2 regions of the Bacillus sp. GB_SG_008 genome follow, and region 1 is predicted to be linked to the other one. Evidence: a T-box and tRNA genes for the amino acid it is inferred to sense, from the RefSeq annotation. Region 1 holds a T-box; the other holds one or more tRNA genes.
The links. A T-box is a leader RNA that pairs with one kind of tRNA and senses whether it is charged. The one in region 1 lies ahead of metG (methionine--tRNA ligase), so its partner is inferred to be a tRNA-Met.

Region 1 (15,391 bases):
TTGTGCAAAGTTTATAATGAAATGAACACAATTTCGCATTGTTTCATCGCAGGCTCTCTTGTCCTCTTTTATTTGTTTCCAAGGCTGTCTCTCATCGAAATATTTATTAGCATAACGAATCGTTTCAAAAATTAGTTCTAGTGCTTGTTTAAAATGTGCTTTTTCAATCAATCGTCCTACTTCCACATATAATCCTTTTAGCTTTTCTTCAATTTCTTGATTGATGTGTCCAGTTGGTACAGTATTCTCGTAATATTTTTCAAGAAACTTCAGCGTTCTATTAACAAAGTTTCCATATGCTCCTAACAATTCACTATTATGACTATAAATAAACTCTCGCCACGAAAAATCTGTATCTCGATTTTCTGGTGCGTTTATAGTTAAAAAATAGCGTATCGAATCAGGATTATATTCCTTTAACATGTCTGGTATCCATACAGCCCAATTCCTACTCGTAGATAACTTCCTTTTTTCCACCGTTAAATATTCATTAGAAACAATATATTCTGGCAATACTTTCGCTTGTATTCCCTGCAAAATAGCTGGCCAAATAATTGTATGAAATGGAATATTATCTTTGCCATGCACATAATACGTCCGTGTATCCGCTTGCCAAAATGGTGTATCATCACAGTTTATTTCTTGTGCCCATTGTTTACTTGCTGAATAATAACCAGACACAGCCTCAATCCAAACGTACACCTTCTTCTCTTCGTACCCAGCAATCGGAACGCTTACTCCAATTGGCAAATCTCTTGAAACAGCACGGTCTTGTAATCCTTCTTGTAAATATCGCTGCGCCAGCTGTACGGCGTTCTCACGCCACGTGCCATTCTGTTTCACCGTTTCTATATACTCTTCTAACTGCTTCTGTAATGACGTTAGTGCAAAATAAAAATGCTCTGTCTCCTTAATTGTCGGCACACTGCCGCACAACTTACATGTTTTCTCTAATAAATCTATCGGATCCAAAATAGCAGAACATGCATCGCACTGATCACCACGCGCCTGTGCGCCGCATTGCGGACAAATCCCTTCCACATAACGGTCCGGCAAAAACTGCGCACAAGTCTCACAATATGTTTGCTCCACCTTCTTTTTATAAATAAGCCCCTTTTCTAAAAGCTCTAAGAAAATGTTCTGAACTACTTCATGATGATGAACACAGTCAGTACGTGTATAGCAATCATAGGAAAAACCTAACTTCTGAAAACATCGTTCAAATTCCTCATGATAGCGATCCGCAATTGTTTTTACACTTACTCTCTCCTGCTTAGCACGAATTGCAATCGGTGTACCGTTACAGTCACTTCCTGATACATATAACACATTGTCTCCTTTTAAACGGTAATAACGCGCTAAAATATCTCCTGGTAGTAAACTAGCAATATGACCAAGGTGCAATGAACCATTTGCATATGGCCAAGCGCCTCCAATAAAAATATTCATCCTACATGCCCCCCTTTAAAAATAAAAAAGCCTCGCCCCTATCTTTTAAAAAGATAAGGACGAGGCTGTATATACAGTCGTGGTACCACCTTATTTCGTCAATCGCTCACACGATTGACCTCTGCAAGTACGGAGCAACTATTGCTCGTATACTGTGACTTTGATAACGAAAGCCAACACTCGTCGTCGCCTACTATTATCAAGTGATAAGTTCAGGACGAAGCTCAGAGGCCATTGTTCAAATGAGTATTCTTGCTTCTTCTCAGCTACCGAAGCTCTCTGGAAAGAATGATTTCATTCTACTTTTCCTCTTCAACGCTTTTCATATGTAATTTACATTTTATAATATTATACAGAAAAATCAAACTATTTGTTCGTTTTATTGTAAAAAAATTATAATTCATTCCATTGAAAGGAAATTCCATGTTTACGAAGAACTTATACATCTTCATGGAAAGGAGAGGTCTTTTTGAATCAACAGCAATTAAGCGCAAAGAATAAAGCGGGCTGGAGTAAAGCCGCTTATGAAGCTTGGACAAATCGTCACGGAACGCCGCATTCTTTTGGCAAGCAAATACGGGAAAACCCTACTGCCGAGGTCGCTTATTATTTGCCTTACATCGGTGAAGTGCGAGGAAAACGAATTATAAATTTAATGGGATCAAAAGGGAGTAAGGCGGTTGCCCTTTCATTATTAGGGGCAGAAGTAACGGTTGTCGATATTTCGGAGAGCAATGCGAAATATGCTAAGGAACTTGCCGCAGCCGCTAAAATACATATTGAATACATCGTGTCTGATGTACTAGATTTACCAGAAACAATAGGCTCATTCGACGTAGTATTACTTGAGCTTGGTGTGCTCCACTATTTCATAGATTTAGAGCCTTTATTTACACTTATTTCTCAATTGTTAAAACAAGGTGGAACATTCCTTTTACGCGACTATCACCCAATGTATACAAAACTTCTACAAATAGAAGATAACCAAGCAATCGCAAATGGAAATTACTTTTATGAAGATGTAATCGAAGTAGATGTAGCATACGGTATGCTCTTATCAGAAGCAGAGCGCTCCTCTTTACCTAAAAATACAATTCGCAGATGGACGTTAGGAGAAATTGTAACAAAAATCGCTCAAGCAGGACTCCGTATCGAAGAGCTCACAGAAGAATGTGGTGCAAAGCAAAAATGGGTCTTTCCACCTCAAGCACCGGAAGGAATTGAACATCGCATCCCTGGACTATATACACTGATCGCCAAAAATATATAGAAAAACTCTCTTCAAAATGAAGAGAGTTTTTCTTCTATGTATAGCGTGTATAAGTCGAAGTTGGAGATTACTAAAATATAATTAAATAGGATAAAGTGAAACTTTATGAGGAATGCTTTTTTCATCTAGAAAAAAATGCTGTGAGCTCAATCACTGCATCTTCTCTTTCCATCTTGTATAATGAGAATAACTATCAATCATGAATAGAGGTGTTTTCATATGTCTCAAACTTTAGAAGATAAAGTATATGCCAATTTAGAAGCTGTAATTGACCCTGAGCTTGGCGTAGATATTATAAACCTCGGGCTAGTATATGATGTCACAACTGACGAACAAAATAATGCTGTTATTACAATGACAATGACTTCTATCGGTTGTCCAATGGCTGGACAAATTGTATCTGATGTAAAAAAGGTATTATCGACAAATGTTCCAGAGGTAAATGAAATAGAAGTAAATGTTGTTTGGAATCCTCCTTGGTCCAAAGAACGTATGTCACGCATTGCAAAAATCGCACTAGGAATTCGCGATTAGATAAAAAAAGACCTGACATTATCAAAGTCAGGTCTTCTTTATTTCTTATTTTACACCTACTGCATCATACGCTTTCGTTACGGCATATACCGCATCAGAGTTTTGACCATATAAATCTGCAGCCGCTTGAATGGCAGCTTGGCGCATCATGCTAAAGTTTGAGTTTGCAGTTAAATATTTTGTAAGAGCGCGGTAATAAATTTTCTCTGTCGCTGCGCGTCCTACACCTTTTACAGTAACACCGTAATGTGTACCACCTTCAGAAACGAGATATGCAGCTTTGTTGTTAATGCTGCTATTAATATGAACACCGCCATTATCAACCGTTCCTGTGTAGCGCTTACTGTAATGATCTGGATAGCCTTCAGTTGGCTTTAATGGATTTGGAATAGCAGCAGGATTGCTTAAAGAACGGAATGCATCCCCTTGTTTATCTGGCGTATAAATATCTTCTCCCATCTCCCAATCATCACGGTCTACCATCGCACCCATAATATCAGATAACGATTCATTTAATGCACCAGATTCGTCTTGATACTCTAGATTTGCGGAGTATTCTGTTACTGCATGAGTCAGCTCATGTGCAATAACATCAAGTCCTGCTGAGAACGGAATAAATGTTTTTCCATCACCGTCTCCATACATCATTTGGACACCATTCCACGCTGCATTATTCCAGCCATCCCCTACATGAACAGTAGAAATTAATTTTGCTCCTTCATTATCAAAAGAATTACGGTTAAATGTTTTCTTATAATAATCGTATACTTTCTCAGCGTTTGCATGTGCATCAACAGCTGCTTTATCTTCAAAGAACTTCGATTTACTTTCTACTTCCGCACCTGTATATCCAAGATATCGTGAGAGAAGATCAAACAACCATGCAGGCGTATTTTTCGCATCGAATGTATGAACACCTTTTCCGCGTTTTCCATCAAACAAATAAAATGCCCCTGTTTTCTCGTCTTGTGCCATTTCAAAACTTGTTCGATTCCCTAACACACCATATCCAAATCCCGTAATATGATCAATCGCATTATATTTCTCAATTACATTCCCATTTGTCGCGTCAACGAAATAATGCCAGTAGCCTGGTGCTGGATTTGAAACAGATGCTTTTACAAGATAGGAAAGATAATATTGTCCATCTTTTTCATATACATATAAATCTTTCTTAATCCCATCATAGTTGTCTACTTTTCCAATCTCTTTCTCAATATCAGCTTTCGTAATATTTACAGCCTCATCTTCTGAAATACTTGCAGTTGCTGGGATATTTTTATTTTCTAAATTCGGGATAACTTGTCCGAAAAATGCTTTCACATTATTATCTTTATCAATTGCTACTGTTTGATCAGAGCCATATACAGGAACACCATTATATTTTTCAATAAGCTTCACATGCGTTGTTCCCGCTTCTGCGTCTTTTTCTTCTCCAACAATTTCAAAATGTTTCTCCATATTTCCTGCTAATTTAAACATGTCTTTCTTACTCTTTAAATACTCAAACACCGTTTCTTTTTTATCTAATCCTTCCGGTGCTTTCCACTCTTCCCCAATATAAGATGGTGTCTGAAATTCTTGATTGTATTGAACTTTTTGCTCTGCTGCATATGTACGTGACGTACCAAATGTCGCAAATCCCCCTAAAGCTAGAGATAAAGCTAACGTTGAAGATAATACCTTCTTTTTCAAAAACAACACTCCCCATCCCCTAATGTTTTGACACTTTTATACAATTCTAGAGATAATAGTAATAACCTCCCGTTTAAATTTTAGAAAATTTCGACAGAAAATTCATACAAAAAAAGAGCAGCGCTATCTATAGACGCTACTCGTGGCATATTTTTATTAACGGGCAGTAAGCCCCCTCACTGTTGAAAGTTTCACTTAATTATTGTTTCTTCATCTCAATTACTAAATAATGAGCTGTTTCTGCTGCTTGAATGTGGATATCTTCTTCAATGACTTCTGCTGCATCTCTCATCACTAACGTTTCACCATTCACAATGCCGCTTCCTTCAATTTGAACCAAATAAGCTTGACGCCCTTCACCAACTAGGAATGTAATCTCTTTTCCTTTTTCTAAAGCAAGAGAGTACAGATTTGCATCTTGATGAATTTCAATCGGTGCACCGCCATCAATTGGTGAAACCATGTGGAACCATGTATTCTCACGTTTACTCCAATCAAATTTAAATTCACCGTAATTTGGCGTATGGCCAGCACGGTCTGGTAAAATCCAAATTTGCAGAAGACGCAATGTTTCATCTCCTAAGTTGTGCTCACTATGGAAGACACCTGTTCCAGCGCTCATGTATTGCACATGGCCGCGTTCAATTGTCCCGCGGTTTCCCATACTATCTTGGTGCGTTAATGCTCCGTCCACTACGTAAGAAATAATCTCCATATCACGGTGTGGATGCATATCAAATCCTGTTTGTGCTGCTACTAAATCATCATTAATTACGCGAAGTGCACCAAATCTCATATTATTTGGGTTGTAGTAATCTGCAAATGAAAAATGAAAATGTGTATTTAACCAACCGTGATTTGCTCTTCCCATTTGTTTATGATCAATTTTTTTGAACATATCCTTCACCTCATTTTATCTCGAATTCGAGATATTTATTTAAAATTTTTATGATTGTAATTTACGAAGTAATGCTAACAGCTGTTTCTGTTCCTCGCGATCCAACTTGCAAAATTGCGCTGCTTGAAATCTTTCTTGGGGCGGAACAACTTCTTCATACAGTGCTTTACCTTTCTCTGTTAAGGAAAGATATTTCGTTTTTCCTTCTTGCTCTCTTTGAATCAAATCAAGCTGCTCCATTTTACTCAAAAGCTGCGTAACGTTTCCTTTTGTAACGAAAAGCTTTTGACCTAATTCTTGCTGCGTTAAACGATCCCCTGTCCCAATTTGTACTAATACATCAAATTGTGCAGCAGACAAATCCCATTTTTTTAAATGCTGATTCGTTTCTCTAATACTTTGGTTGTAAAAGCGTGATAAACGAAACCATACTAATAAACCAAGTCGTTCATCTGTTTTCATTCCATCACCTCGCTAAGCTTTGTAACTATAGTTTAGAACTAAACTATACAAATGTCAACTACTTTCTTTTTGTAAGTAAAACTAAAACATAGTGCCGGATTCACTATGTCTTAGTTTGCACACCTTCTCCTATATTCTCTCATCTTTCTCTTCGCAAACACTCTGGCATCCTTCTCAATCCACCGCTTTTCATACATTTCATTACCGACATATAATAACTTCCGTTCATGCTGCATATCATGCCGAAACTCATGCAACAATGTTTCCAATAAGCACTCATACTTCTCCCACATACAAACGAAAATTAAACGCTTTTCTTTATGATAAAATCCGTTCAGCGGAAATAAAAATTCTTCTTCCTCTTCTCCTAGTCGGACTAGCACATCATTTGTTTCACACGTATCACAGAAAAATACAGGTATATCACGCCGTTCAATTAATGAGAACACATCCCTCTTTACTTGATTTATATCCCATGGAAAATCTTCATCAAGTACATACCAGTTCTCAGTGTGTTGATATATCTTTTGAGATAGGAGTTGCATCTTCATTCTCCTTTCTATATTATTCTCTTTTCTCTGTATGCCACATTATTCCTTGTTTTAAACCTACACCTATGTCACAAAATATTTAAAAATATATATGCAAAAAGGGTTGATTTTATACCATCTATTAGATTATAATAATTATAAATTAGTAATTGGTATTAAAAATAAAAAAAACGTGAAGGAGATTGATATTATGAATACACAAGTTATTGAAGTATTAAACAGACAAGTAGCAAACTGGAACGTTTTATTTACAAAATTACACAACTACCACTGGTACGTAACAGGACCTCAGTTCTTTACATTACATGAGAAATTCGAACAATTTTATACAGAAGCAGCTACGCACATCGATGAAATTGCAGAACGTATTTTAGCAATCGGCGGCAAACCAGTAGCAACGATGAAAGAATACTTAGAACTATCTTCTGTTCAAGAAGCAGCTTACGGAGAAACTGCCGAAGCAATGGTCGAAGCAATTATGAAAGACTATGAAGCAATGCTTCTTGAGCTCAAAAAAGGCATGGAAATCGCACAAGATGCAGACGATGAAACGACATCTGATTTACTACTTGGCATCTACACAGAACTTGAAAAACACGCATGGATGTTACGCGCATTCTTGAATCAATAAGAAAAACGGCAGCAGCTTAGCAATATATCGGCGCAAATGCATCATTTATCGGCGTTTTTTCTAATATAACGGCGATTCGACACAATATAAAGACCCTTCGACCACATTCGACAAATATCACACCAAAAAATCGAGCGGGACAATTCCGCTCGGTTTTTTATTTATTTATTTATGTTAACTGCTTCCACTTATTCCCCATCACTGGTCGTTTGTACTCTTTCATTTTAGGAATTAACTCATTAGCCGTTTTTGCAGATACAAGCAATTCTTTATTCGATGGATTCATAAAGCCTTCCTCTGCTGCACGGTCCACCATTTGTAATAACGGTGTGTAAAATTCTGCAATGTTCAGTAGGCCAACAGGCTTTTCGTGAATCCCAATTTGCGACCAGCATACCACTTCAAACAGCTCTTCAAACGTTCCATAACCGCCTGGAAGTGCAATAAATGCATCAGCAAGTTCACTCATTTTTGCTTTTCTCTCATGCATCGTTTCCACTTCGATTAGTTCTGTTAAATCTTGATGAACAATTTCTCCTCTAAATAATCCACGAGGCATGACACCCGTTACACGGCCGCCTAGCTCTAATACTTGATTTGCTACTTCTCCCATTAATCCAACACAAGAGCCTCCGTATACAAGCTCTATATTATTTTGAACTAGTATTTCTCCAAGTTGCCGAGCTTCTGCTTGAAACTCTGGACGCTCTCCAACATTCGATCCTGCAAATACACAAATACGCTTCATTACTCCACCCCAAAACTACATATTGTTATGCTACAATGTAATCATACTACATATTGGGAGGATGGGAAAAGGATGAACACGAATGAATTTCAAAGCTGGGTGGAACAATTTTATTATGAGCGGGGCTGGGCACAATATAATTCCTTTATTCGCGTTAATTTTTTAGCGGAGGAAGTGGGAGAAGTTTCTCGCGTCGTGCGTGCTATTGAAATTGGTCGTGATCGTCCAGATGAACGAAAAAAAAGCGAAGAAGAATTAACAATTGAATTAAAAGAAGAAATTGGAGATGTGTTAGGAAATCTTATTATTTTAGCGCAAAAATATAATTTAGATTTACAAGATATTATGGAAACGCATGTTAAGAAACTCTCCAAGCGATTCGAATATAAATGAGAATTATTTTCAATTATGATATGATTATATCGTAATAATATGAAAGGGGTCTTTTTATGTTATCTCCAAAATTACGTGAAGCACTAAATGATCAAATGAACTTTGAGTTTTACTCCGCCCATGTGTATATGGCAATGGCGGCTTACTGTACATCAGAAAGCTATGATGGATTTGCCAACTTCTTTCTTGTACAAGCAGAGGAAGAGCGTTTCCATGCAATGAAGCTTTACAATTATATTAATGATCGCGGTGAGCGTGCGATCATTACTGGATTCGATCATCCAAATAACGAGTACGAATCCATTTTAGCTGCTTTTGAAATCGGTCTCGAACATGAACGCGAAGTCACAAAACGAATTTATCACCTATCTGATATTGCTTGGGATGAGCGCGAGCATGCTACGATTACCTTCTTAAAATGGTTTGTTGACGAACAAGTTGAAGAAGAAGCATCTTTCGATAGCACCATTCAAAAATTAAAACGAATTACAAACGATTCAAATGCATTATTTATGTTAGATGCTGAATTAGAAAAACGCACGTTTACTCCACCAGCTGAGTAGTAGAGTAGAAAACTGAAACAGATGTCTTAGAGATGGCTTTGCCATCTCTTTTCTGTTCCAGCTTAGCTGGCACGCAAACAAAAAAAGCATAAATCAACCGCTTTCGTCAATTTATGCTTCTTACATTGTAAAATTGGAATAAAAAAACAGATATAACGCCCTGTAGGTTCGTAGATTATAGTCATTAAAATCGAATGCTTAATAATCATTTTTATGTTAACATAGGTGTATTACAGTATATAATATACTCAGTTGGTAGGCAAAGTCTTTTACTGGACAAGTCCATAAGCTAGAGGACGCAACTAGCCTTTTAAAATTTACTATTTCAGATTCGGTGATTACTTATAGTTCATTCGAATGTTGCAACGATTTGAAAAGACATATTCACCGGCAATAGTAACTTTAAGAGCAGCTTGCCCTAAATCTTTGTGTAAATTTTTACAAATTTCCTCGAGTTGTTACGGACGAAGAAATCTTACCTGTAATGGGGAATCTTCTTTCATTCCCAAAAATTTAAGAAGTATTGCTATCGTAAAGGAGAATTGGAGATGCCAGAAACAATCACTCAAACAAAGCCTGAACAAGAATCATTACAAATTTCTGCTAGTCAAGGACAGCTTGATGTACTTGATCAGCTATTAAAGCCTGAAGTTCAAGAGTCTTTAACTACATTAGTAGAACAACTTCCAAAATTAACTGAGCTCGTTAACATTTTAACAAAGTCTTATGATTTCGCTCAAGCAGTCGCTACTGATGAAGTATTAAAAAATGATACTGTTGGAGCAATCCAAGAACTTGCAGAACCTGTAAAAGATACAGTGAAAGCCATTGCTGCAACTGCTATCGAAGCGAAAGATCGCGCTGAAGAAAGCAACGAAGTTATCGGTCTTTTTGGCCTTTTAAGAATGCTAAAAGATCCGCAAGCACAAAAAATGTTTCGCTTTGTAAACGCTTATCTTCAAATTACTGCAGAACGCAATCATAAATAATTCTTTCTTACACAACAATTAGTAAAGACGGGGGATATCATACTATGTCAAAACAAATTGTCATCTTAGGTGCTGGTTATGGCGGACTTCTTGCAGCTTTAAATGTACGTAAACATTACAGCAAATCAGAAGCACAAGTTACAGTTATCAACCAATATCCAACACATCAAATTATTACGGAACTACACCGCCTTGCAGCAGGAAATATTTCTGAACAGGCAATTGCTATGCCATTAGAAAAACTTTTCAAAGGCAAAGATATCGATCTTAAAATCGCAACAGTTGAGTCATTCTCAGTTGATAGCAAAGAAATTAAACTAGCTGGTGGCACTACTTTATCTTACGATGCACTTGTAGTTGCTTTAGGAAGTAAAACTGCTTACTTCGGTATTCCAGGACTAGAAGAAAACAGCATGGTATTAAAATCTGCTGCTGATGCAAACAAAATCTACAAACACGTTGAAGACCGTATTCGTGAATACGCTAAAACGAAAAACGAAGCTGATGCTACAATCTTAATCGGCGGCGGCGGATTAACTGGCGTTGAGCTAGTTGGTGAACTTGCTGACATTATGCCTAAACTTGCAAAAAGCCACGGCGTAAATCCAAAAGAAGTTAAACTTCTTCTTGTTGAAGCAGGCCCAAAAATTCTTCCAGTATTACCTGACCATTTAATTGAACGTGCAACTACTAGCTTAGAAGCACGCGGCGTTAAATTCTTAACAGGTCTTCCTGTAACAAACGTTGCTGGCAATGAAATCGACTTAAAAGACGGTCAAAAAATCGTTGCTAACACATTCGTTTGGACAGGCGGCGTACAAGGTAACCCATTAATCGGTGAATCAGGTCTTGAAGTAAACCGCGGCCGTGCAACTGTTAACGAATACCTTCAATCTACTTCTCATAAAGACGTATTCGTTGCTGGAGACAGCGCTGTTGTCTTCGCTCCAGACGGCCGTCCATACCCACCAACTGCACAAATCGCTTGGCAAATGGGTGAGTTAATTGGATACAACTTATACGCAGCACTAGAAGGCAAAGCATTCGAAGAGTTCGCACCAGTAAACTCTGGAACACTTGCAAGTCTAGGACGTAAAGATGCTGTTGCTACAATCGGAGCAAGCTCAACTCCACTTAAAGGCTTACCAGCATCATTAATGAAAGAAGCAAGTAACGTTCGTTACTTATCACACATTAAAGGATTATTCAGCTTAGCTTACTAATCTGAATGATAGCCCGAATCATGTTTATCTATGATTCGGGTTTTTATTTGGTCAAAATTCTCTACATAACTTATTCAACAAGAAAGTGACATACACCTTTTGAAATCTCTAAATATACTGTCTACTTTGTTACGATTTTGTGTATTGTAAATAATCTATGTACTCCTCTTTCTTTTTAACATGCTTCCAAAAGAATTCCCCTTCTTCAATCAGACCAGAAGGTGGATAAGGAGGGGTTACTCACACGGTAAAGAGCAGTTCGCCATGCCTAGGTGGGCACAGAGGTAGTAGAGTAGAAAACTGAAACAGATGTCTTAGAGATGGCTTTGCCATCTCTTTTCTGTTCCGGTTTCCCCTCATCAAACCGTACGTGAGGTTTTCCCTCATACGGCTTTCCGATGTTCTTCTTTCTTTGGCTTTCAGTTTTGTTCTAGCTTCCCACTTTCACGAGTGTGTATGTTGTTTTCTTCATCAAGTCCTTAATGCGACTATGTTTCTTTCGAACATTTCTTTTCTTGTTCCAGAAAAGATTCAGTCGTTCCAGAACGTACCAGCCTATTTTGCCAAGCCATTTCTGCCCCATTGGAGATAGGCTATAATAATTCTTAAACCCTTGTAAGATTCGGTTTAATCCTTTCACCATCTCATTCAATTGTAAGTACAATTTATTTCTAGACTCTGTGTACTTCTTGATGCGCTCTCGCATGTTCTTCATGGCCTCCTTATTCGGTACGTGTGCCATGATATGCACTCTCTTCCCGTCTTTCACATGTTTTGGAAATTTCCGATGATGAAATCCAAGAAAATTAAATCCCTCTTTTCCGTCCCACGTATTCACTAATTTCGACTTCTCCTATTGCTAGGGTGCTCTTGACGAAGCGGCAAGGTTCACTTTATGTTACGGTCTGCTAATTCGCTCGCACTTCTAGTAAGAAGTTACTTTGTCACAAGGCTTCAATCTTAGAATTTCTCCCCCGATTGCCTGTCAGCTACTAGGCGACTTGGTTCTTACCTAGACTGAACCTTCACCAGTGAACAGTGCCCAGCTTAGCTGGGCACGCAACAAAAAAAGCAACGAGCCCGCTGCCCATTGCTTTTTCTTTTTTTATAGCATTACCCCAACGATAATCGCTGATAAAATACTTACTAACGTTGCACCATATACAAGTTTTAATCCGAAAGAAGATACAACATTTGCTTGTTTTGCATCGATACTCTTCGTTGCACCTGCGATAATTCCGATAGATGAGAAGTTCGCAAATGATACAAGGAATACAGATAAGATACCAACTGTACGAGGTGTTAAATGAGCTGCTGCTTTTCCTAAATCAAGCATCGCAACGAATTCGTTTGTTACTAATTTTGTTGCCATAATTTGTCCAGCTGATACAATTTCTGATGCTGGAATACCCATGATGAACGCTAATGGTGAGAACACATACCCTAAGATCGTTTGGAATGTAATACCGAAAATAGAATCGAATAGACCGTTAATTGCTGCCATCAATGCAATGAATCCGATTAACATCGCTGCTACTGTAACTGCAATTGAAAATCCTAACATAATGTACTCGCCTAACATTTCGAAGAACGTTTGGTGCTTGTCCTCTTGTAACTCTAAAATATCTTCCTCTTCACTCACATCGTAAGGATTTAAAATGTGAATGATAATAAATCCACTAAATAAGTTTAAAACAAGTGCTGTTACAACATACTTAGGGTCAAGCATTTTCATGTAAGAACCAACGATTGACATGGAAACTGTCGACATAGAAGACGCACATAGTGTATATAAACGATTTTTGGGCAACTTACTTAGTTGATCTTTTACTGTAATGAAAACTTCCCCTTGACCAACAATTGCCGCTGCTACTGCATTATAAGATTCTAATTTACCTAAACCATTTATTTTACTTAATAAGAATCCGACCGCTTTAATAATGACTGGTAAAATTCTAAGATGTTGCAGAATTCCAATTAACACCGCAAGGAAAATAATTGGAAGTAATACAGAAAGGAAAAACGTAAATTCTCCTTTATTTACCATTCCGCCAAATACAAAGTTAACTCCAGCGTCCGCAAATTTTAAAATTGTACTAAATCCATCAGAAATTCCTTTAACTAAATAGTATCCAATCTGTGTATTTAGTAAGAAATATGATAATCCTAATTGAATAACAAGTATAATAGCAATTGGCTTATATTTAATCTTTTTCCGATCGCTACTTACAAGGAACGCTAGTATAAATACAGCAATTAATCCTACAAGAAACATAACAAATTTCATACGTGAATCCTCCATTTTTTTCGTTTCATCTATTATTCCCTATTAGTCGTTGAACGATAGACGTCTGACAATTCAGATTAAAAAAATAAGTCCCTCTAAAAACAATTTACCGCCTACACTAGTAAGCGTTTGCATTATGCAAATTTATATACTACTACATAGTTCATGTGGAATATGAGAATGATATCATTTTGTTCTATCCATAAGCAAATTGTAAGCGTTATCTTGAGGAAATGCAATATATTTTTTTTAGGGAAAAATAGCCAAAAAAAAGAACATAGAATCTTTCTTCTATGTTCTTTTTGCATTACTAGCCTACTTGTTTTTCTTTTCCAGCAACTGAATCTTCCCAGCATTCCGTATTCTTTAATCCTGGGATAGAGCTCGCATAGAATACAGGATCTTTCCCTTGTTTCTTCTGCTTCACATAGTCTGTGAGTGCAGCAAATGCAAACTTACCCAGAAGCGCAATTGCAATTAAGTTTGTGATTACCATGAAGCCCATGAATAAATCAGCCATGTCCCAAACAATTTGTACAGCTGCAACAGAACCGAACATAACCATTCCAACTACCGCAATACGATATACCGTTAACCAAGTCTTGCTTGTTTTAATAAACTCAATATTCGTTTCACCATAATAATAGTTTCCTAGTAGAGAACTAAATGCAAATAAAAAGATAATAATCGCTAAGAAACCACTTGCCCAAGATCCGACTTGTGAACTTAACGCAACTTGTGTTAACTCAATACCTGTTAAGCCTGGCGTTTTGTAAGCACCAGAGCATAGTACGATAAATGCTGTAGATGTACATACTAAGAACGTATCGACTAATACACCAATCGTTTGAATATATCCTTGCTTCGCAGGGTGAGATACGTCCGCTGTTGCTGCTGCATTCGGTGCACTACCCATACCTGCTTCGTTCGCAAATAAACCACGCTTAATACCCATCATAATCGCAGCACCAACGCCGCCGCCCACTGCTTCTTGTAAACCAAATGCATTCGTGAAGATTTCTGTAAATACATCTGGAAGCAATGTGATGTTTTTAAGAACAACAAACAATGCAATTCCAATATATACAATTGCCATTGGTGGCACAATCAGTTCTGACATACGTGCGATACTCTTAACACCGCCAAAAATAATAACTGCAACTAAAAGAGAAAGTGCAATTCCAACTATATAACGGTCAAGACCAAATGCATTCTTAAATGCAAGTGTAACTGTGTTTGCTTGTACTGAGTTAAAAATCAGTCCATAACTAATTGTAATTAAGATCGAGAATACAATTCCCATCCAACGCTTATTTAAACCTTTTTCCATATAATAAGCTGGACCGCCGCGGAACCCGCTGCCATCTTTTATTTTATAAATTTGCGCTAATGTGCTCTCTACAAAACTTGAAGATGCCCCAATAAGCGCAATTAACCACATCCAAAATACCGCACCTGGACCTCCCAAAGAAATCGCTAGTGCTACACCTGCTAAGTTCCCGATCCCAATACGGGCTGCAGAACTCATACAGAAAGCTTGGAAAGAAGAAACGCTACCTTTTTTACGCGTCTTCCCTGTCAATCCATCCGTCATTAAACGCACCATTTCCCCTAGGTGACGAATTTGAACGAATTTAAGTTTAAAAGAAAAATAAAGGCCTAAGCCAATTAACATGGCAATAATAACATAAGTCCATA
Region 2 (15,391 bases), on a different contig from region 1:
ATGATTAACGGCCAAGCTGCAAAAGCTAGTTCAACTGTAAAGGTAGAAGACGAATTAACAATTCGTTTTGGCCAAAAAATTGTTACTGTGAAAATTAATGAACTAAAAGAAACAACCAAAAAAGAAGATGCTGCAAATTTATACACTGTTGTTCGTGAAGAGAAAGTCGAAGTAAAAGCAGAGGATAGCTTGTTCTAAATAATTTTGTCTCCTCATACATTGGTACTAGTATAAAGTTATGGGGGGATGGACGTGAACAAAGGCTATTCAATGTCGTCTTCTAATCAACAAAATGTTACTGTAGAACATGATGTCGTAATGAGAGGAAGACGCATTCTCGATATTACAGGAGTCAAGCAAGTAGAAAGTTTTGATAGCGAAGAATTTTTATTAGAAACAGTTATGGGATTTTTAACAATACGTGGTCAAAATCTGCAAATGAAAAACCTTGATGTTGAAAAAGGACTTGTATCCATTAAAGGAAAAATATATGAGATGGCTTACATTGATGAGCATCAAGGGGAGAAAGCTAAAGGGTTCTTTAGCAAGTTGTTTAAATGAGCCTAACTATTCAACTATATACAATGCTTTCGATGATTGGAATGGGCGCTTCGCTTGGAGCAGCTTTAGATACGTATCATCGTTTTTTGAAACGCGGAGAGCGAAAGCGTTGGCTTGTATTTATTTATGATATTTTATTTTGGATTGTCCAAGCTCTTTTTGTATTCTATGTGCTATTGCTTGTAAATGAAGCAGAGTTACGTATGTACGTATTTCTAGCATTGCTTTGTGGGTTTGCTGCATATCAAAGTTTGTTAAAGTCATTGTACATGAAAGTGTTAAATTTTCTGATTCACATTTTTGTTCAAACATTTTATTTTTGTGTTCGTGTTTTCCAATTATTTATTGTTAAGCCAATTACAGTTTTGATTCATTTAATTATAGCGCTTGCTTTATTTTTATTTCGTCTTTTGGTTGGATTTGGAATGGGATTGTGGCGATTTATTATAGCAATATTACGTTTAATATGGAAAAGTATTCTTATTCCTGTTCGATTTGTTTTTTTTGTTATATGGAAACTTCTCCCTAACCGTGTTAAAATTTTTATAAAGAGACAAGCAGGACTTTTAAAATATGTCAAGAAAATGAAGAAGCATATATTCCTAATTTGGGAACGTATAAAAAAGAAGTTAGGGGGACCTCGGAAATGAGGGAACTAAGGCAAAGATATGTATCAGAACAGAATCCAATTTCTGCCAAAGAACATATAATACAATCGAACGACAGTAAGAAGCGCTTGTATCGTCGATTAGCTTTATTTTTTGTGTTTGCTTTTGTAATTATTGTAAGTGTCAGTGTGACGTTTTATAAACAAAATAGTGCGATTAATGCTAAAGAAGCAAAAGTAAAAGAGTTAAAAAAAGAAATGGATACGTTAACGACGAAAGAGAAAAAGCTGAAAGATGAAGTCCAAAAGTTACATGACGAGGACTATGTTTTAGAGATTGCTAGAAGAGATTATTACTTCTCAAAGCCTGAAGAGATAATTTTTCCTATTTCTAAGTAGTGGGTGTCGTATTGACACTATATTTTAAGATTATATATAATGAAATAAAATTTGACTTTTTAACCACTAAGGAGGAGCGTTTTTTTTATGTCAATCGAGGTAGGCAGCAAGTTACAGGGTAAAGTAACAGGTATTACGAATTTTGGGGCTTTTGTAGAGCTGCCAGAAGGCTTAACAGGTCTTGTTCATATTAGTGAAGTTGCTGATAATTATGTAAAAGATATTAATGATCACTTAAAAGTAGGTGATCAAGTAGAAGTAAAAGTTATTAACGTTGAGAAAGACGGTAAAATTGGTTTATCTATTAAAAAAGCGAAAGAACGTGAAAGAGCAGAAGGTGAACAACGCGATAATCAACGCGATAATCAACGTGATAATCAACGCGCTGGACGTCCTCAACGCAATCGCTCTTTTAACAGAGATAATCGTGGTGGCAGTGATAACCGCAACCAAAAAGAAACATTTGAGCAAAAGATGGCTCGCTTTTTAAAAGACAGTGAAGACCGTTTAACTTCTTTAAAGCGTAATACGGAGTCAAAACGTGGCGGCCGTGGCGCTCGTCGCGGATAAAACTTGCTGTTTATTTTAAAATAAAGAGAAGCACCCTTAGTGTTCACTCAGGGTGCTTTTTTATGGTGAAAACAGTGTGTAGAAAAAAGAATAAAAAAATATTTAAAATACGTTGACTTTAAATGCTATTTAAGATATCATACTAATTGTCCGTTAAATACGACATGGCGGTGTAGCTCAGCTGGCTAGAGCGTACGGTTCATACCCGTGAGGTCGGGGGTTCGATCCCCTCCGCCGCTATATTTTTTAACGGCCCGTTGGTCAAGTGGTTAAGACACCGCCCTTTCACGGCGGTAACACGGGTTCGAATCCCGTACGGGTCATAAATGAAAAAGATCATGCAAATATGCATGATCTTTTTTTGTGTTGAGAAATTGTGAATGTTATGCGTTTCTTCTACAAAAACAACTATTATTTTCTGAAAATTCAATCACCGAATAAGGTCTTTAAGTGTAAGCCTGTATATATATGGTGCTATTTTGTATAAAAAGTCGAACAATTATTGGACTACAAACTGTTATTTTGACAAAAATTCCGTAAAATTCCTTTTATAATTACAAGTAATAAAATATGCGGGTGGTGTTCAAAATATGCCAAGAGCAGGAAGGAATACTGTCAATTCGAATTCTAGTACGCTTGCTATAGGTCGTGGGCAAATGACAACTGTAAAGTGGATAAGCAAATTAAAAGTGAAACTGGAACAAATTTTCTTTCGGTGGGGATTTGTAGTTGCGTTAGTTGGTTTTCTTTTAGGACGAGCATATATTTTAACGAACATTTTACCTTTTGCTTTGCCGTTTTTCGCTGCTGTATATGTGATGAAACGCGATAAAATGGCTCTTGCATTCCTCGCAGTAATGGCTGGTGCATTTTCAGTTTCATTAGAAAATCTATTCTTTGCCTTTGCATCTATATTTACATTCTTCGTCTATAATATCTTCTTTAGTCGTTTTACAAATAAGACGATTGGGCTTGTACCGTTTCAAGTATTTATTTCTGCGTTAACGGCTCATCTCATCGTTGTCTATTTCGCGCAAGGCGCAATTGGTATGTATGATTTGCTGGTTAGTACAATTGAAGCAGGATTAAGCTTCGTACTAACGATGATTTTCTTGCAAAGTGTTCCACTTTTAATAGAGCGAAAAGGAAAACAACAATCATTAGAAACAGAAGAAATTGTTTGTTTAATTATATTGCTGGCATCTGTACTAACAGGTACAACAGATTGGTTTATTTACGATTTATCAGTTCAGCATATTTTTACGAGATATTTAGTATTAGTGTTTGCCTTTGTAGCAGGAGCAGCAACAGGCTCTACAGTGGGTGTTGTAACAGGTTTAATTTTAAGCTTAGCGAATGTAGCAAGCTTATATCAATTGAGTTTATTGGCGTTTTCTGGGCTGTTAGGAGGGTTATTGAAAGAAGGAAGGCGAATAGGTGTAAGTTTAGGTTTGTTAATTGGCACAAGTTTAATTACGTTATACGTAGATAAACAAGCAAGTATTGTGACGACTTTGTTAGAATCGGGTGTAGCAATTGCTTTATTTTTATTGATGCCTAAATTCATCATTGAACGTCTTTCTAAATATATGCCGGGAACACAGGAGCATTCTAATGACCAACAGCAATATTTGCGAAGAATGCGTGATGTAACGGCAAACAAAATTAATCAGTTTGCAAATGTGTTTGAAGCGTTATCTAATAGTTTTTCTGTATACGGATATGTAGAAGATGAGGATAAGGATACGGAGACGGATTTATTTTTAAGTACAATTACTGCCAAGACATGCCAAACATGCTTTAAGAAGGATCAATGTTGGGTTGTGAATTTTGATAAAACATACGATTATATGAGACAACTTATGGATGAAACAGAGGAAGGTACATTGCAGAATAATCGTAAACTGCTTCGTGATTTTGAAAAATATTGTGTGAGAGGAACAAAAGTAGCAGGTTTAATAGAAGGTGAATTAGGGCATTTTTATGAAGGACAAAAGTTAAGGAAACAAATGCGAGATAATCGTAGAATTGTTGCGGAACAACTTATGGGTGTTTCGAAAGTAATGGCGGATTTTTCTAAAGAGATTCAAAAGGAAAGAGAGAATCATCAAGCACAAGAGGAACAAATTTTACAAGCATTTCGTGACTTTGGAGTAGAGGTTGAACACGTTGATATTTATTGTTTAGATCGAGGGAGCGTTGATATTGAAATGATGATCCCTGCTGCATGTAATCAGCATGGGGAGTGCGAAAAACTTGTTGCTCCAATGTTGTCTGATATTTTACGAGAAACAGTTGTTGTGAAACATGAAGAACAATCGGCATATCCGAATGGTTACAGTACAGTGTCGTTTGGCTCAGCGAAAACATTTTCTGTAGATACAGGGCTTGCTACAGCGGCTAAAGGAGGAGGGTTTGTATCTGGTGATTCCTATGCCATGATGGAATTAAGTGTAGGGAAATATGCGCTTGCTATTAGTGATGGAATGGGAAATGGAAAGCGTGCGCATATGGAAAGTAAAGAAACGGTTAAGTTACTGCAAAAGATATTGCAATCAGGTATTGATGAGGAAATTGCAATTAAATCGATTAATTCTATTCTTTCATTGCGAACGACGGAAGAAATGTTTACAACATTAGACTTAGCGATGATTGATTTACGTGATGCAAATGCTAAATTTTTAAAGATTGGTTCTACTCCAAGTTTTATAAAACGTGGCAATCAGGTATTTAAAATAGAAGCAAGTAATTTACCGATGGGAATTATTGAAGACTTTGAAGTAGATGTTGTCGGTGAACAATTGAAATCCGGTGATATTTTAGTAATGATGAGTGATGGGATTTTTGAAGGTGCAAAACATGTAGAGAATCATGAAGTGTGGATGAAGCGGAAGATTAAAGAATTGGAAACGGAAGATCCACAAGAGATTGCTGATATTATTATGGAAGATGTAATTCGCACTGACAATGGATATATTAATGATGATATGACAATTGTGGTAGCGAAGATAAAAAAGAATATGCCGAAATGGGCGACAATTCCTATTGTTAGTAAACAAGCACAATAAAGTGAAACTTCTATTAATGAGGGTTTTATCCTCGTTGATAGTTAGTTGAACCAATCGGGCGAATGCCAGCAGTGATCTCCTGCCTATCTTCCTTAATCTTGAGGTGGGGGTCTCACTGTTTGTTGGAGCAGGGCTCAGGAATATACCTGAGGCCTGTTTGTTATATATTCGTATGTTTAATTTTACTTATTTCCGAGTCTAAAGAAAAAATTTATATGTAAGATAAATTGTGAAATTTATACATCTTTGTTTTGCAGAAAGTCTGTAAAAGTTGTACCATTATATCAAGGTATGCTATCGTTCTAGCTCAATGAAAGGTGATTGCAGCATTGAAAGATGAATTTGTTAAAAAGGTAGATGCTTTTGTAGAAAGGCATGATTTGTTAGAGGCACATTCTACTGTTGTTGTAGGTGTATCAGGAGGGCCAGATTCTTTAGCGCTTTTCTTCTATTTGTTGGAGAAGCGTGAAGAGAAGCAGTTGCAAATTGTAGTCGCTCACGTTGATCATATGTTTCGCGGCGAGGAATCACAGGAAGATTTACAATTTGTGAAACAGTTGTGTGACAATCTTAATGTTACCTGTGAAACAACACAAATTGATGTGACGCGATATCAAAAACAAAATCGAATGAGTGCACAAGTTGCGGCAAGAGAATGTCGATATGCATTTTTGGAAAGAATAATGAGAAAGTATAATGCACAGTATTTAGCTCTTGGTCATCATGGTGATGATCAGGTTGAGACAATTTTAATGCGTCTTGTACGTGGAAGTACTCCGCAAGGTTATGCTGGAATTCTTGCAAAGCGCGCTTTCAATAAAGGCTTTTTGATTCGGCCTTTGCTGGCAGTAACGAAAGAAGAAATTCTTGATTATTGCAACAGAAAAGATGTTGAACCTCGCATTGACCCTAGTAATACAAAGGAAACGTATACACGGAATCGATTGCGAAAGCACGTTCTTCCTCATTTAAAGCAGGAGAATCCAAATGTTCATGAGCGTTTTCAAGCTTTTAGTACGTCCATGCAAGAGGATGAAGCATATTTGCAGGAATTAGCTTTTGAAAAAATGAATAAAGTAATTAAGGAAAAAGACGCAAAAAGAATGGTCTTATCAATTCCTGCATTTGAATCTATGCCTATACCTTTACAAAGGAGAGGGATTCAACTAATATTAAACTATCTTTATGAATATAAGATTCCATCTTCACTTTCTTCTGTACATATTGACAAGGTGATTGAGTTTTTCAAACGAACCCATCCTTCTGGTATGCTTCATTTTCCTGGCGGATTGGAGATTGTTCGTACATATGAAGAATGTAGTTTCCGATTTGGAGAAGAAAAAGTTACTTTTTCTCCTTGTATGTTACAAGTGCCGGGAAAGGTAACATTAGTAAATGGTGATGAGCTCGAAGTGGAGATCAGCAATTGTGTGCCTATTATGATGAATGATATGACGTTTATTGCAAAACATAATGAAATAGCATATCCACTTATGGTTCGTTCGAGAGAAAACGGAGATCGAATGTCGATACAAGGTATGAATGGCACGAAGAAGATAAAGTCCATTTTTATCGAGGCGAAAGTACCGAAGGAAAAAAGAGCAGACTGGCCAATTATTTGTGATGCCAGCGGAAATATTATTTGGGTTCCATTGTTGAAACGATCTGCATTTGCTATTTCGCAAGAAACAGTAGATAAGGATACATATATTATTATTCATTACAAAAGCAAGGAGTCTTCCAGGAGGATAGTCAAATGATGAATCAAGATATTGAAAAAGTATTAATTTCTGAAGAGCAAATACAAGACAAGGTAAGGGAATTAGGTGCAATTCTTGCAGAGGATTATAAAAATACAGTACCTCTTGCAATCGGTGTATTAAAAGGTGCAATGCCATTTATGGCAGATTTATTAAAGCGAACAGATACATATCTTGAAATGGATTTTATGGCTGTATCTAGCTACGGTCATTCTACTGTTTCAACTGGTGAAGTGAAAATTTTAAAAGATCTAGATACTTCTGTAGAAGGACGCGACATTTTAATCGTAGAAGATATTATCGACAGCGGTCTTACATTAAGCTACTTAGTAGATTTGTTTAAATATCGTAAAGCAAAATCTGTGAAGATTGTAACATTATTGGATAAGCCGTCTGGTCGAAAAGTTGATCTTCAAGCAGATTATGTTGGATTTACTGTTCCACATGAATTTGTTGTGGGATATGGATTAGACTATAAGGAACAATATCGTAACCTTCCTTATGTTGGTGTATTAAAACCGAGCGTATATTCAAATTAATAATATAAGCATTACAATTGGATAGGAAAGTTTTTCTATGGTACTATTTACTATTATAGTTTGTATGCTGTGAGAGGAGGTTAGGGATGAATCGGATCTTCCGTAATACCATCTTTTATTTACTAATATTTTTAGTGGTAATTGGTATTGTAAGTTACTTTAATGGTTCAACACAAAAAACGAAACCAATTAGCTACGATAAATTCATTACCAAACTTGAAAAGGGTGAAGTTCGTAATGTGCAACTTCAACCGAAAAATGGTGTATTTGAAGTAAAAGGACAATTCAGTACAGATAGTCAAGAACAACAATTTATAACTTATGCACCTAACACTGAAGAATTACAAAAGAAAATTAATGACAAAGCACCAGGTACAGAAGTGAAATATCAACCAGCAGAAGAAACAAGTGCTTGGGTAACGTTCTTCACTTCCATCATTCCTTTTGTAATTATCTTCATCCTATTCTTCTTCCTACTTAACCAAGCGCAAGGCGGCGGTAGCCGTGTTATGAACTTTGGTAAAAGTAAGGCGAAGTTATACAATGATGATAAGAAAAAAGTCCGTTTTAGAGATGTAGCTGGAGCGGATGAAGAGAAGCAAGAGCTTGTTGAGGTTGTAGAGTTCTTAAAAGACCCTCGTAAGTTTGCGGAGGTTGGTGCTCGTATTCCGAAGGGTGTTTTATTAGTTGGACCTCCAGGGACAGGTAAAACATTGCTTGCACGTGCTGTTGCAGGTGAAGCTGGCGTTCCATTCTTCTCTATTAGTGGTTCTGATTTCGTAGAGATGTTCGTCGGTGTCGGTGCTTCTCGTGTACGTGACTTATTTGAAAATGCAAAGAAAAACGCACCTTGTATCATTTTCATTGATGAAATTGATGCGGTAGGTCGTCAACGTGGGGCAGGTCTTGGTGGTGGTCACGATGAGCGTGAGCAAACATTAAACCAATTGCTTGTAGAGATGGATGGTTTTGGAGCAAATGAAGGTATTATTATCATTGCTGCAACAAACCGACCTGATATTCTTGACCCAGCGTTATTACGTCCAGGACGCTTTGACCGTCAAATTACGGTAGATCGTCCAGATGTAAACGGTCGTGAAGCGGTGCTTAAAGTACATGCCCGCAACAAACCGCTTGATGAAAATATTAACCTACGTGCTATAGCAACGCGTACACCAGGTTTCTCTGGTGCTGATCTTGAAAACTTATTAAATGAAGCAGCTCTTGTAGCAGCACGACAAGATAAGAAGAAGATCGATATGAGTGACATTGATGAAGCAACTGACCGCGTTATTGCAGGTCCGGCTAAGAAAAGTCGTGTTATCTCTGAGAAAGAACGAAATATCGTTGCATTCCATGAAGCAGGGCATACTGTAATTGGTGTAGTACTTGACGAAGCAGATATCGTTCATAAAGTAACAATTGTGCCACGTGGTCAAGCTGGTGGATATGCAGTAATGCTTCCGAAAGAAGATCGTTACTTCATGACAAAACCAGAATTGCTGGATAAAATTACTGGTCTACTTGGTGGACGAGTGGCTGAGGAAATTGTATTTGGAGAAGTAAGTACAGGCGCTCATAATGACTTCCAACGTGCGACAGGAATAGCTAGACGCATGGTAACAGAGTTCGGTATGAGTGATAAGCTTGGACCAATGCAATTTGGTAGCTCACAGGGTGGTCAAGTATTCTTAGGAAGAGACTTCCATTCTGAACAAAACTACAGTGATGCAATCGCGCATGACATTGATACGGAAATGCAAAGCATTATGAAAGAATGTTATGCTCGTGCAAAACAAATTCTTACTGAAAACCGTGATAAGCTTGATATTATCGCAAAAACGTTACTTGAAGTGGAAACGTTAGATGCAGAGCAAATCAACCATTTATATGAACACGGTACATTACCAGAGCGTAAAACATCTTCTGACAGTGATGTAAAGGTAAACATCACAATGAAAAAAGAAGATGAAGCGTCAGGGGATAAAGAAGAACCGAAGGAGTGACAATTGTCACTCCTTTTTTTCTTTGCGATATAACTGGACTTAAACATTGAAAAAGGGAAATGGATTTTTGTAAAATGGTGAGGATGGGAAAGCTGAACATGTGTATAAATATGGTATGATGAGGTTATAAAGTGAAACTTCTATCAGTGGAAGGTTCTTCATGTCTGGCTGATGGTTAGTGGAACTAATCGGGCTCTTACGGGCAGTTCCCCCATCTATCCTCTTAGCTTTCTCTAAATTTTGAGGTGTGGATCTTACTGCCTGAAAGTAGAAGGATAAGTTCTGTACATATTGCGCAAATATACATTAAATAAGATAAGTGGTGAGAATATGATTTTCGTATTGGATGTAGGGAATACAAATGCAGTACTTGGTGTGTTTGAAAATGGTAAACTTCTTCAACATTGGCGTATGGAAACAGATCGTCATAAAACAGAAGATGAATATGGAATGCTCGTGAAACAATTACTTGAACACGAGGGAATTACTTTTCATGATATAAAAGGAATTATTATTTCTTCTGTTGTACCACCTATTATGTTTGCTTTAGAGCGTATGTGTGAGAAGTATTTTAAAATTAAGCCTCTTGTGGTGGGGCCTGGGATTAAAACAGGTTTAAATATTAAGTATGAAAATCCGCGCGAAGTAGGGGCTGACCGCATTGTAAATGCGGTAGCTGGTATTCAAATGTATGGAAGCCCGCTTATTATAGTCGATTTTGGAACGGCGACAACATATTGTTATATCGACGAACATAAACAGTATATGGGTGGTGTCATTACACCAGGTATTATGATTTCAGCTGAAGCTTTATATAATAGGGCAGCGAAACTTCCGCGTATTGAAATTACAAGACCAAGTAGCATCATTGGAAAGAATACAGTAAGTGCAATGCAAGCTGGTATCTTATATGGTTATGTGGGACAAGTAGAAGGTATTGTAAAGCGAATGAAAGAGGAAGCTAAACAAGAACCGACTGTTATCGCGACAGGTGGATTAGCAAAATTAATTGCAGAGGAATCGAATGTTATTGATATTGTCGATCCATTTTTAACGCTTAAAGGTCTATATATGTTATATGAGCGTAATGCCAATTTACAACACGAGAAAGGTGAATAAATGCGAATGAAAGATTATTTAGTAAAGGCGCTAGCGTTTAATGGAGAAGTTCGTGCTTATAGTGTGCACACAACAAATACGGTGAGTGAAGCGCAAAGACGTCACGATACATGGAGAACTGCTTCTGCGGCACTCGGTCGTTCTTTAACGGCAGGTACAATGATGGGTGCAATGCTTAAAGGTGATCAGAAACTTACAATTAAAGTAGAAGGCAATGGTCCTCTTGGTCCGGTTTTAGTAGACGCACATGCAAATGGAGATGTACGTGGTTATGTAACGAATCCGCATGTTGATTTTGAAGCGACAGAGCAAGGGAAACTACGTGTATACCAAGCTGTAGGAACAGAAGGTTTTTTAACAGTTATTAAAGATATTGGTATGCGTGAACCATTTATTGGTCAAGTTCCGCTTGTTTCTGGTGAATTAGGAGAAGATTTCACATACTATTTCGCTGCTTCTGAACAAACGCCTTCTTCTGTTGGTGTTGGAGTTCTTGTTAATGGTGATGATAGTATTTTAGCTGCGGGTGGATTTATTTTACAAATCATGCCTGATGCGCAAGAAGAGACAATTTCAATTCTTGAAGAGCGCCTACAAAAAATTCCGCCTGTTTCTAAACTTGTTGAACAAGGTCTAACTCCAGAAGAGTTGCTATATGAGTTATTAGGGAAAGATAATGTGAAGATTTTAGAGACGATGGATGTACAATTTAACTGTACATGTTCTCGTGAGCGTATTGAAGGCGTATTAATGAGTTTAGGGAAAACAGAATTAATGCAAGTGCGTGATGAGGAAGAAGAGACAGAAGTACATTGTCATTTTTGTAACGAACGATACAAGTTCTCTAAAGAAGACATAACAAACTTAATAGAAAGTTTGTAAGGAAGAAAAAGGTTATTTGTCTATTTCGAATCATCTAAATAGGTTGACAAATAACCTTTTCTTTGACAATATGTATATAAATCCAATAAAAATACTTGGTGTTGGGAGTGACGGAGATGCGAGTGGCACAATCAGTTTCAGATTTAATCGGAAAAACGCCAATTGTTAAATTGAACCGCATCGTAGAAGAAGGTAGTGCAGAGATTTATTTAAAACTAGAGTTCATGAATCCTGGAAGCAGTGTAAAAGATCGAATTGCATTAGCGATGATTGAAGATGCTGAGAAAAAAGGGCTATTAAAAGAAGGCGATACAATTATTGAACCGACAAGTGGAAACACTGGGATTGGTTTAGCGATGGTAGCGGCGGCCAAAGGATATAAGGCAATTCTGGTTATGCCGGAAACGATGAGTGTTGAACGTCGTAATTTATTGCGTGCTTATGGAGCAGAATTAGTGTTAACGCCAGGATCGGAAGGAATGGGCGGTGCAATTCGCAAGGCAACAGAGTTATCAAAAGAACATGGCTACTTTATACCTCAACAGTTTCAAAACGATGCAAATCCAGAAATTCATCGTTTAACTACAGGTCCGGAAATTGTTGAACAAATGGGTGATCAATTAGATGCATTCATTTCAGGAGTTGGTACAGGCGGAACGATTACGGGTGCTGGTGAAGTGTTAAAAGAGAGGTATAAAGATATCAAAATTTATGCAGTAGAGCCTGCTGATTCTCCGGTACTATCAGGTGGAAAACCGGGTCCTCATAAAATTCAAGGTATCGGTGCTGGATTTGTTCCTGGAACGTTAGATACAGATGTGTATGATGAAGTGATTCAGGTAAAAACAGAACAAGCATTTGAATATGCAAGAAGAGTAGCTCGCGAAGAAGGTATTTTAGTAGGTATCTCTTCTGGAGCGGTTATTTATGCAGCGACAGAAGTTGCAAAAAAACTTGGAAAAGGAAAGAAAGTACTTGTTATCATTCCAAGTAATGGTGAGCGTTACTTAAGTACACCGCTTTATCAATTTGAATCATAAGCTTAATGTATGAAAAGCATTCCTCGAAAAAGGGATGCTTTTCTTTTTTCGTTTGAAAATAGGAAAAGAGTGAATGACTAGAAAACTTCATGTAAAATAAGTATTAGTTAAACTAAATGGGCTTTTACGGACAGTTATCCCCCGCCTATCTTTTTCGCTTGTCTCTGAATCTTGAGGTGGGGGTCTTACTGCCTGTTAATGCGGGATAAAATAAAACGAGGTGTTTATATGCAGCGACGAAAATCTTTAGCTATTTCAGTTCCGTATCGGTTAGACTTTTTTAAACAATATAAATTTCTTTCACAAAATAAACCTCATCATATCATTTTAGAAAGTGGTCGTGGAGGGCGTTATAGTATTGCTGGATTTGATCCTGTAGCAATCGTTCGTGGGAAAGATGACACATTATATATATGGGAAAGTGGAGAGGAAACAATAGAAAAGGGGAATCCATTGCACCTTATGCAAAGATATATGGAACAATGGAAAACGGAACATAATGATGCGTATCCGCCATTTCAAGGTGGTGCGATTGGTTATTTTAGTTATGATTGCATCCGCTATATTGAGAAAATTCCTTCTCTTGCAAAAGATGATGTGAATGTACCGGATATATTTTTCTTATTGTTTGATGATGTGTTTGTTTATGATCAGAAAGAACAAATGTTATGGATTATTACCCATTATACAAATGATAAGAAACAAGCTGAACAACATCTGAATGAATTAAAAGGGCTTTGGTTACAAGAAGTGCCAGAAGTGACGATGTCGTTTACTCGTCCTGAAACAAATAAAGAAGCAGTTTCATTTACAGAAAAAGAGTTTATGGAAGCTGTTCAAAGAATTCAAGAGTATATTGGAGCGGGAGATGTGTTTCAAGTGAACTTGTCTACAAGACAAGAAAAAACATTGCAAACGCATCCGCTGGAAGTTTATACGAAGCTTCGTGAAATTAATCCATCACCATACATGGGGTATTTAGAACTTGGAGATTTCCAAATTGTAAGTGCTTCACCAGAGTTGTTGATTAAAAAGCAAGGAAATGAAATGAGTACGCGTCCAATTGCGGGTACGCGCTCTCGTGGGAAAGATGAGCAAGAAGATCAAGAACTTGCAAAAGAGTTAATTGAAAATGAAAAAGAGCGTGCAGAACACGTTATGCTTGTTGATTTAGAGCGAAATGATTTAGGGCGTGTTTGTGAGTATGGAACGGTAGAAGTAGATGAATTCATGGTGATTGAGAAATATTCCCATGTTATGCACATCGTTTCAAATGTACGCGGAGAATTACAGCAAGGAAAAGATGCTTTTGATGGTGTAAAGGCTGTATTTCCAGGTGGGACGATTACCGGGGCGCCGAAAATTCGTACGATGGAAATTATTGAAGAGTTAGAACCAGTTCGCCGTGGTATTTATACAGGTTCGATTGGGTGGATTGGTTATTCGGGGGATATGGAATTAAACATTGTTATTCGCACATTACTTGCAAAAGATGGACAAGCGTATGTACAAGCAGGTGCGGGAATTGTTATTGATTCTAATCCGAAAAATGAGTATAAAGAGTCGTTAAAGAAAGCAATAGCTTTATGGAGTGCGAAAGAAAGTAGCGAAGAAACGGTTAGGTGAGCGAAATGATATTAATGATTGATAATTATGATTCCTTTACGTTTAATTTAGTACAATTTCTTGGAGAGTTAGGACAAGAACTTATCGTCAAGCGTAATGATGAAATTACAATTGAAGATATTGAACAAATGCAGCCCGATTTCTTAATGATTTCTCCGGGGCCGTGCAGCCCGAATGAAGCCGGGGTGAGTATGGATGTGATTCGACATTTCGCAGGAGAAATCCCGATTTTTGGTGTTTGTTTAGGGCATCAATCGATTGCTCAAGTATTTGGGGGAGATGTTGTTCGTGCCGATCGTTTAATGCATGGGAAAACGTCCTTGATGCATCACAATGAGAAAACGATTTTTACTGATATTCCAAATCCGTTTACAGCGACGCGTTACCATTCTCTAATTGTCAAAAAAGAAACATTACCAGAGTGCTTGGAAGTAACGTCTTGGACAGAGGAAGGAGAAATTATGGCACTTCGTCATAAAACATTACCAATTGAAGGTGTGCAGTTCCATCCGGAATCCATTATGACTTCCCATGGTAAGGAATTGCTGCAAAATTTCATTCGTCATTATAGCCGGAGTGCCTCTACATGCTAATTTATGTGAATGGTTCATTTGTAGAGGCGAGTGAAGCTAAAATATCTCCGTATGATCACGGATATTTATATGGTCTTGGTGTGTTTGAGACGTTTCGTATTTACAACGGACATCCGTTCCTATTAGATGATCATTATGAGCGGCTTATTACCGCTCTTTCGTCGCTGCATATTGCATGGGAAATGACAAAAGATGATGTGAAAAGCATTTTAAAAGAGTTAATGGTAAGGAATCATTTGCAAAATGCGTATGTTCGTTTGAATGTGTCTGCTGGTGTTGGTGAAATCGGTTTGCAGACGGAGATTTACGAAGAGCCTTCTATTATTATTTTTATAAAGCCTTTACAAGCTCCTGGAGATGTAATTGAAAAAGAAGGAGTGGTTTTAAGGCAAACCCGTAATACGCCAGAGGGAGAGTTTCGTTTAAAGTCACATCATTATTTAAATAATATTTTAGGAAAACGTGAGATTGGGAATACAACTACGAAAGAAGGAATTTTTCTTACGAAAGAAGGGTATGTTGCGGAAGGGATTGTTTCGAACATTTTTTTCGTGAAAAATGGCATATTGCATACACCGTCATTACAGGCTGGAATTTTAAATGGGATTACTCGTGCTTTTA

Region 2: it encodes a tRNA-Met, which carries the amino acid that the T-box ahead of metG (methionine--tRNA ligase) is inferred to sense. The anticodon was not compared.

What each region holds. Positions count from the first base shown of each region.
Region 1 covers NZ_JBPZSK010000002.1:409,213-424,603, reverse strand. Annotated here, with positions in the region: gene metG (methionine--tRNA ligase) at 1-1,449, opposite strand, end outside; T-box leader at 1,502-1,774, opposite strand; gene ACTDJC_RS07095 (class I SAM-dependent methyltransferase) at 1,919-2,719, shown strand; gene ACTDJC_RS07090 (metal-sulfur cluster assembly factor) at 2,939-3,253, shown strand; gene ACTDJC_RS07085 (M4 family metallopeptidase) at 3,299-4,948, opposite strand; gene ACTDJC_RS07080 (pirin family protein) at 5,148-5,846, opposite strand; gene ACTDJC_RS07075 (MarR family winged helix-turn-helix transcriptional regulator) at 5,895-6,308, opposite strand; gene ACTDJC_RS07070 (DUF3920 family protein) at 6,419-6,853, opposite strand; gene ACTDJC_RS07065 (Dps family protein) at 7,050-7,490, shown strand; gene ACTDJC_RS07060 (TIGR00730 family Rossman fold protein) at 7,660-8,238, opposite strand; gene ACTDJC_RS07055 (MazG nucleotide pyrophosphohydrolase domain-containing protein) at 8,311-8,631, shown strand; gene ACTDJC_RS07050 (ferritin) at 8,688-9,194, shown strand; gene ACTDJC_RS07045 (DUF1641 domain-containing protein) at 9,743-10,183, shown strand; gene ACTDJC_RS07040 (NAD(P)/FAD-dependent oxidoreductase) at 10,228-11,406, shown strand; gene ACTDJC_RS07035 (group II intron maturase-specific domain-containing protein) at 11,837-12,244, opposite strand; gene ACTDJC_RS07030 (NupC/NupG family nucleoside CNT transporter) at 12,512-13,693, opposite strand; gene ACTDJC_RS07025 (alanine/glycine:cation symporter family protein) at 14,004-15,391, opposite strand, start outside.
Region 2 covers NZ_JBPZSK010000015.1:5,089-20,479, reverse strand. Annotated here, with positions in the region: gene ACTDJC_RS21730 (RNA-binding S4 domain-containing protein) at 1-198, shown strand, start outside; gene yabP (sporulation protein YabP) at 253-561, shown strand; gene yabQ (spore cortex biosynthesis protein YabQ) at 558-1,211, shown strand; gene divIC (cell division protein DivIC) at 1,208-1,567, shown strand; gene ACTDJC_RS21710 (S1 domain-containing RNA-binding protein) at 1,655-2,137, shown strand; tRNA gene ACTDJC_RS21705 (tRNA-Met) at 2,304-2,377, shown strand; tRNA gene ACTDJC_RS21700 (tRNA-Glu) at 2,389-2,460, shown strand; gene spoIIE (stage II sporulation protein E) at 2,728-5,205, shown strand; gene tilS (tRNA lysidine(34) synthetase TilS) at 5,535-6,965, shown strand; gene hpt (hypoxanthine phosphoribosyltransferase) at 6,962-7,504, shown strand; gene ftsH (ATP-dependent zinc metalloprotease FtsH) at 7,591-9,510, shown strand; gene ACTDJC_RS21675 (type III pantothenate kinase) at 9,841-10,629, shown strand; gene hslO (Hsp33 family molecular chaperone HslO) at 10,636-11,511, shown strand; gene cysK (cysteine synthase A) at 11,628-12,551, shown strand; gene trpE (anthranilate synthase component I) at 12,780-14,177, shown strand; gene pabA (aminodeoxychorismate/anthranilate synthase component II) at 14,183-14,770, shown strand; gene pabC (aminodeoxychorismate lyase) at 14,764-15,391, shown strand, end outside.